Regions from separate parts of the Streptomyces sp. FXJ1.172 genome, predicted to be linked through region 1. Evidence: riboswitches for the same ligand, from Rfam matches in the RefSeq annotation. Region 1 holds a riboswitch; the other holds the start of a gene.
The links. Region 1 has a riboswitch for cyclic di-AMP ahead of A6P39_RS24840 (LysM peptidoglycan-binding domain-containing protein). Riboswitches for the same ligand answer to the same signal wherever they lie in the genome.
Positions count from the first base shown of each region.

Region 2: another riboswitch for cyclic di-AMP. It lies ahead of A6P39_RS18970 (transglycosylase SLT domain-containing protein); the one in region 1 lies ahead of A6P39_RS24840 (LysM peptidoglycan-binding domain-containing protein).

Region 1 is NZ_CP119133.2:5,540,226-5,544,013, reverse strand. Features, by position in the region: gene eno (phosphopyruvate hydratase) at 1-541, opposite strand, end outside; gene A6P39_RS24840 (LysM peptidoglycan-binding domain-containing protein) at 877-1,572, opposite strand; cyclic di-AMP (ydaO/yuaA leader) riboswitch at 1,577-1,751, opposite strand; gene A6P39_RS24835 (LysM peptidoglycan-binding domain-containing protein) at 1,934-3,025, opposite strand; gene A6P39_RS24830 (cytochrome P450 family protein) at 3,175-3,788, opposite strand, start outside.
Region 2 is NZ_CP119133.2:4,274,206-4,277,993, forward strand. Features, by position in the region: gene A6P39_RS18965 (polyprenyl synthetase family protein) at 1-779, opposite strand, end outside; cyclic di-AMP (ydaO/yuaA leader) riboswitch at 1,554-1,735, shown strand; gene A6P39_RS18970 (transglycosylase SLT domain-containing protein) at 1,740-2,231, shown strand; gene A6P39_RS18975 (HAD family hydrolase) at 2,298-3,110, opposite strand; gene A6P39_RS18980 (NAD(P)-binding domain-containing protein) at 3,236-3,788, opposite strand, start outside.

The DNA.
Region 1 (3,788 bases):
GCGCCTCGGAGAAGGACTCCGCGCCGATCGGGGCGATCATGAACTCCTGGATGTCCACGTTGGAGTCGGCGTGCGAGCCGCCGTTCAGGATGTTCATCATCGGCACCGGCAGCAGGTGCGCGTTCGGGCCGCCCAGGTAGCGGAAGAGGGGGAGGTCGCTGGCCTCGGAGGCGGCGTGGGCGACGGCGAGGGAGACGCCGAGGATGGCGTTGGCGCCGAGGGAGCCCTTGTTGTCGGTGGCGTCCAGGTCGAACATGGCCTGGTCGATCAGGCGCTGCTCGGTGGCGTCGTAGCCGACCAGCTCCGGGCCGATCTGCTCGATGACGGCGAGGACCGCCTTCTCCACGCCCTTGCCCAGGTAGCGGTTCGGGTCACCGTCGCGCAGCTCGATGGCCTCGAAGGCACCGGTCGAGGCGCCGGACGGGACGGCGGCACGACCCGTGCTGCCGTCGTCGAGGCCGACCTCGACCTCGACCGTGGGGTTGCCTCGGGAGTCCAGGATTTCCCGGGCTACGACGACGTCGATGGACGGCACGAGCATCTCCTTCTTGGATGTGACGCTGGAAGTGCGGGGCGGTGTGCCTTACGGCTGTGCCTTGCGACTAGAGCCTAACCGCCTTGGGAGGATCAGCCGGCGACCGACCGTCCCGTGGACGGGGAGGACACGCAGACGGTACCCATTGTTCACCCTCGGAACAAAGGGGGGTGCCGATGAGACCCTGCTGAAGAGTGGGGAAACAAAAGCCCCGCCCCGGCGCGTACGGGGGAACACGCGCCGGGGCGGGGAGCCCGTGGGGACGGGGGGTGGCCCTCACGGGGCCTTCAGCGTGGGGGGCGGGGATGTGAGGGCACTGTGCGAGGGCTCGCAGCCGGGTGTCACTTCAGGTGCAGCTGCTGGCCCGGGTAGATGAGGTTGGCGTCCTCGACGATGTCCTTGTTCAGCTTGAACAGCTTCTGCCAGCCGCCCTGCACGTGGTGCTTCTCGGCGATGGAGCTGAGGCTGTCGCCCTTGACGACCTTGTACTCGCCGTCGCCCTTCTTGACCTTCTTGCCGGTCGGGGTGGTGACGGTCTTGGCCGCCGACGGGGCCGTGCGCTCGGCGGAGCGGTTGGCGGCCTGCTGGTCGGTGGAGCGGGTGGCCGCACCCGTGCTCGACGAGGTGGTCTTCGACGAGGTGGTGGGGGCGGAGCCGTTGTAGGCGGCGGAGGACAGGCCCGTGCCGCAGACCGGCCAGGCGCCCTTGCCCTGCGAGGCGAGGACCTTCTCGGCGACGGCGATCTGCTGCGCCTTGGTGGCCTGGTTGGCCTGCGCGGCGTACTGCGTGCCGCCGTACGCGGCCCAGGTGGAGGCGGTGAACTGCAGGCCGCCGAAGAAGCCGTTGCCGGTATTGATGGACCAGTTGCCACCCGACTCGCACTGGGCGACCGTGTCCCACTCGGAGGCGGTGGCGGCGGAGGCGTTGCCGGCCGCCATCAGCGGGGCGGCCACGGCGGCGCCGGTGACACCGGCGAGTGCGACGACGCGGACGGCCTTGGACGGGCGGCGGTGCTTGCCCTTGCCGGAGAACAGCATGGATCGATCCCCTCACCGACGCCTGCGAGGTGAGCTGTCGGGTTCGGGCCGGTTGAGTTGCCCGGCCGCGGGCCCGCTGTTCGCGAGCCGCGGCTTCACCCCCAGCCGGTTCCGGCATCAACTACCGGTTCCGGCGCCTACCTTGGGTCCCCCGCTCCTGCCTACGGCGCTTGACGCGACGACTGTTCCCGGGCAATCGCTGGCAGGATTCGGCGTTGCGACTGCCGGGGCTCGTGGTGACGAGCGGTCCTGACCGTAGACATGCGTTCGGCGGAATTTCAAAGACGATCAGGGCTTCTGAGACTCATCCCACACTTTCACCAAACCGGACATCGGCCGCGAAACGGGGCGCCAACTCCCGCTACTCGTCGCCCTTTTCGCCCCCGACATTCAGGGTCTGACCGGCGGCGATGTGGTTCGGGTCGGCACCGATGGCCTTCTTGTTGCCGGCGTACAGCGCGCGCCATCCGCCGTCGACGCCAAGGGAGTCGGCGATGGAGGTGAGGGTGTCGCCCTCGCGGACGGTGTACGCGTCCGGCTCGCGGCTCGCGTGACGGCCCGAGGACGGGGCGCTTTGACCGTTTGCCGCACCTTCGTCCGCACTGCCGCCGCGGTGACGTCCGCCACTGCTGAGGGCCCCGGTGTCGACGAGGCTCCAAGAACCGGCACCCTGCGGGGAATTGTCCGACTCGTCCGTTCCGGGAGTCGCCGTGGGGTAGCTGTCGGCTCCCTGCGAGTTCCCGCTGCCGGAGGAGCCGGACGAACCGGAAGAGCCGGATGCATCCGCCTTGTCGGTCTTGTCGGACTTGGGGGCGTTGCTCCCGGTGGAGCCGTGCGTCGCGCCCGGCGTCTTGTCCGCACCCCCGCTCGGACTCGGGGACGGCGTGACGCCGGTGCCCGTGGACGAGCCCGAGCCGGACGCCGGGCCGGAGGGGGAGCCGGAACCGGACCCGGTTCCGGAACCGGAGGAATCCGACAGACCGGACGCGCCGGAGTCGTCGGCCGATCCGGAGTCATTGCCCGACGCCTTGCCGTTCCCGGAGTTCCCGACGCCCGTGTCGACGTCGACCGAACCGGAGTTGGAGGTCAGCCCGGCCGTCAGGGCGCACATCGTCCACGGCTTGGTGCCCTGGTCGGCCAGGATCTTCTCGGCGACGGCGATCTGCTGGGAGCGGCTGGCCTGGTCGGCACTGTCGGCGTACTGCGTGCCGCCGTACTTGGCCCAGTCGTCCTGCGATATCTGCAGGCCGCCGTAGTAGCCGTTGCCGGTGTCCGCGCTCCACGAACCGCCGCTCTCGCACTGGGCGACCTTGTCCCACGTGGTGCCGTCGGCCGCGTCGGCGCTCGCGGCGCCGAGCAGCGGGATGGCGATGGCGGAGCCGGTCACCCCTGCCGCGACGAGGAGGGCCGGAGCCTGACGGGGGCGACGGTGACGACCGTTCCCGGTGAGCATGCGGAAACCTTTCGTGCGACAGCAGGACCGGCGCGGCGGGTGGTGCCTGTCGCCACGCTGATGGGTGAACGTATCGGCAGACGATCACTTGTCACAAGTTAATGCCGCGCAGATCACGTGAAGATCACAGAGTTGAACGCCCTTCACGTTCACGGTTCTACGACTTCACGGGTGGCCGGAGTGAACTCCACAGGCAGGGTGCGCAGGCCCCGCATGATGAGCCCGCCGCGCCGGCGCAGATCGGCCGGATCGGCGGCGAGCCGCAGGTCGGGCAGGCGGGTGAGCAGGGTGGCGAGCGCGCTCTGGCCCTCCAGGCGGGCGAGCGGCGCGCCGAGGCAGTAGTGGATGCCGTGGCCGTAGCCGAGGTGCTGGTTGTCACGGCGGGCGAGGTCCAGCACGTCCGGTCCGGCGAACCGCTCCGGGTCCCGGTCGGCCGCGGCCAGCACGACGAGCACGGGATCCCCGGGCGCGATGTCCTGCCCGCCGATGGCGAGCGGCTCGGTGGCGAACCGCCAGGTGGCCAGCTCCACCGGGCCGTCGTAGCGCAGCAGCTCCTCGATGCCGGTCTCCAGCAGGTCCCGCTCCCCTCTGACCAGGGAGTCCTGCAGCCGATGGCGCTGCTCGGGGTGGGTGAGCAGGGCGTAGGTGCCGTTGCCGATCAGGTTCACGGTGGTCTCGAAACCGGCGAAGAGGAGGATGAAGGCCATCGCGGCGGCCTCGTTCTCGGTGAGGTGCTCGCCGTGGTCCGAGGCGCGGATGAGGC
Region 2 (3,788 bases), 1.3 Mb from region 1:
CCCAGCCGGGCCGCGCGCTCGCGCAGCCGGAGCACCGGGAGGGTCGGGATGCCCTCGCGCAGGTCGGTGCCCGGGGTCTTGCCGGACTCGTGCGAGTCGGAGGCGATGTCCAGCACGTCGTCGGAGAGCTGGAAGGCGACCCCGAGCCGCTCGCCGTACTGCGACAGGACGTCGACGACCGTCTCGTCGGCGCCCGACATCATCGCGCCGAACCGGCACGACACGGCCACCAGCGAGCCCGTCTTGCCGCCGAGCACGTCCAGGTAGTGCTCGACCGGGTCGCGGCCGTCCGAGGGGCCGGCGGTCTCGAGGATCTGACCCGTGACCAGCCGCTCGAACGCGAGGGCCTGCACCCGGACCGCCTCGGGCCCGAGGTCGGCGAGGATCTGGGAGGCGCGGGCGAAGAGGAAGTCGCCGGTGAGGACCGCGACGGAGTTGTTCCAGCGGGTGTTGGCGCTGTCCACGCCGCGCCGCACGGCCGCCTCGTCCATCACGTCGTCGTGGTACAGCGTGGCGAGGTGGGTCAGCTCCACGACGACGGCCGACGGCACCACGCCCGGCGCGTAGGGGTCGCCGAACTGGGCCGCGAGCATCACGAGCAGCGGCCTGAACCGCTTCCCGCCGGCCCGTACGAGGTGCTGCGCGGCCTCCGTGATGAACGGGACCTCGCTCTTGGTGGCCTCGAGCAAGCCTTCCTCGACAGCCGCCAATCCGGCCTGGACATCGGCTTCGAGAGCCTGGTCCCGCACGCTCAGCCCGAACGGCCCGACGACGGTCACGAGGGGTCTCCTGTCTGCTGGTGTCTGCTGGCGATTACACGGCTTGTCGATAGGTCGCTGCCATCACTCGAGTCAGCGTATCCGGTCCCGTTTCGATCACCGATAGCGCCCACCGGTCCAGCCCGGGCGGTATTGGATCACGACCGGCATGTTTCTGATCGGACGGTAAGAACGGACATTCATCGACTTAACAGGAACCCTTGCGCTTTGTCTCGAACCGAGGGGCGAGCGGAGTAACACCTCCACCCCTTCCCCGGGCACCCGCGGTCACCAGGACAACGACGGGCGTCGCGTCACAGGTTCCACCGTCCCCCGATCCGCCCCCTCCGCAGGCCTGCGCGGGCCGCTTCCGGGTCGTCCGCCGACCATCCCGCCCTCCACTCTCCGTCACCCCTGCCGCCGCCCCCTCCACCGCTTCCCGATCGCATCCCGACCCCCACTCGACCACTCCCACTCCCTGCACACCCCTCCACGCGCCCCGGCATACGTCTCACTCGGCTGCAAATGCCCTAAAAACCTCATATCCGATTTGAGGTGATTTGCCATTTCGTGAGTTGGGTCACGGACCCCATCCCCGCACGCCCGTCGCCGAACCCTCCCTCCCCCCTTGCCCCGCTGACGAGTTGATGGTTGGCAACCGCAAAGGATCAAGTACCCCATAGGGCATAGACCAAGGTCAAATAGGGTTTTCCGTGAATCTGGCACTTGTTCCGGACATGTGCTCTCGCATACGTTCCCGGCCATCGGGTGGACGCCGAATCCTGCCGCCACCCGCATAACCATCCGCGAACTCATTTCGTACGGCAGGAGCGGGGGACCCAGGTAAGTCGCCGGACCGGTCGGCCCACGTCGCACCGGAACGGCTTGGGGTGAAGCCTCGCCTTCTCCGGAAGGCGCGGCCGGGCACCTCCCCGCCCGAACCCGACAGCTCACCTCGCAGGCGGCGGAGAGGAACTCCCCATGCGTGCCACCGCTCAGCACCGCCGTACCCGGACCAGCCGTCTCGTCCGCACCCTCGCCGTCGTCGGCACCGGTGCCGCCGTCCTCGCACTGCCGGTCATCGGGGCCACCAGCGCCTCCGCCACCACCGGCACGACGGCCACCACGAAGGCCTCCACCACCACCGGATACTCGAACAACCTCGACGGCTGGATCCGCCAGTCGCTCGCGGTCATGGCCCAGAAGGGCATCCCGGGCAGCTACAGCAGCATCTACCGCAACGTCATGCGGGAGTCCTCCGGCAACCCGCTGGCCATCAACCTCTGGGACTCCAACGCCGCCGCCGGCATCCCGTCCAAGGGACTGCTCCAGGTCATCGACCCGACCTTCAACGCGTACCACGTGCCCGGCACCTCCTCCAACATCTACGACCCGGTGGCCAACATCACCGCGGCCTGCAACTACGCCGCCGCGCGCTACGGCTCCATCGACAACGTCTACAGCGCGTACTGAGACACCACGGCGGCCTGAGACACGGCCGCCCCGGACCCGGCTGCCCGGTGCGCACTGATGTGCCGGTCAGCCGGCCGGAAAGAGTCGTTCGAGGACGACGGCGATGCCGTCGTCCTCGTTCGACAAGGTGATCTCGTCGGCCACCGCCTTGAGTTCGGGGTGGGCGTTGGCCATGGCGACCCCGTGTCCGGCCCAGTCGAACATCGGGATGTCGTTGGGCATGTCCCCGAACGCCAGGGCCTGTGGGGCCTCGATCCCCAGCCGCTCGGCGGCCAGTGCCAGCCCGGTCGCCTTGGTCACCCCGCACGGCTGGAGTTCCACGGTCCCCGGCCCCGACATGGTGACCGTCGCGAGCGAACCCACCACCGCGCGCGCGATGTCCGCCAACTCGTCGTCGGACAGGGCGGCATGGCGCAGCAGCACCTTGCTGATGGGCTCGCTCCACAGGTCGTCGCGCCGGCCGACCCGCACCGCGGGCAGCGTCGGGTGCGGCATCCGGTACCCCGGTTCGATGAGCGTGAGCCCGTCGACGCCGTCCTGGTCCACGGCCGCGTAGACCTGCCCCACCTCTGCCTCGATCTTGCCGAGCGCTGTCTCGGCCAGTGCCCGGTCCAGCCTGACCGACCACAAGAGGCGGCCGGCCGCGGCGTCGTAGACCTGTGCGCCCTGCCCGCACACCGCGAGCCCCGTGCAGCCGAGGCGGGCCAGCAGCGGCCGTACCCGCGGGGCGGGCCGGCCCGTCACCACCAGGTGCCGTCCGCCGGCCCGCGCCACCCTCCCCAGCGCCGCGAGCGACCGGTCGGAGACCGTGTCGTCGCCGCGCAGCAGCGTTCCGTCCAGGTCAGTGGCGATCAGTGCATATGCGGGGGAGGCTGCCATGATCAGAGAATACGGATCCGGCGCCCCTCCGACTCACCTTGTCGTCCTGCGTACTTACGTGCTCATCAGCCCCAAGTGGCGCACGATGTCACCCTGTTGACCATCCGCGCGGCGATCGGCACAGGTCAGCCGTGAGCGGCCGCCAGGTGTTTCGCCAGGCGCGGGGAGGCGAACCGCGTACCGCACACGAAGCGCATCACCGGGCCGTACGAGGACGCCGCCGGGAGGCCGGTGAAGTACAGGCCGGGGACGGACGACACACAGCCGGGGCCGAGCTTCGGCGTGCCGCGGCTCACGGCGAGTCGGGTGCGCAGTCCGTGGCCCAGGAAGTCCATCGCCGCGAGGCTGACGCGGTAGCCGGTCGCCGCGATGACGTGGTCGGCGGTGAGCCGCTCGATACGGCCGGCGGGGGTCCCCCCGCTCGAGCCGGTTCGAGAGTGCGCCGGCGTGCGGACGGTGAGGACGGGGCTGTTGCCGGACACCTCGGCGGACACGATCCGCTCGACCTCCTGGACTTGCACGCTCGCCTCGAACCGCTCGCGCAGCCACCAGGCGCCGAGCGGTCCGAGGACCCGGCGGACCAGGTAGTGGCGGGTGGCTTCGGGCAGATGGCGGTAGGGCTGCGGGTAGTAGCTGAGCGCCCACAGCGACCAGGCGCGGCCGAAGGGGGACTCGGGG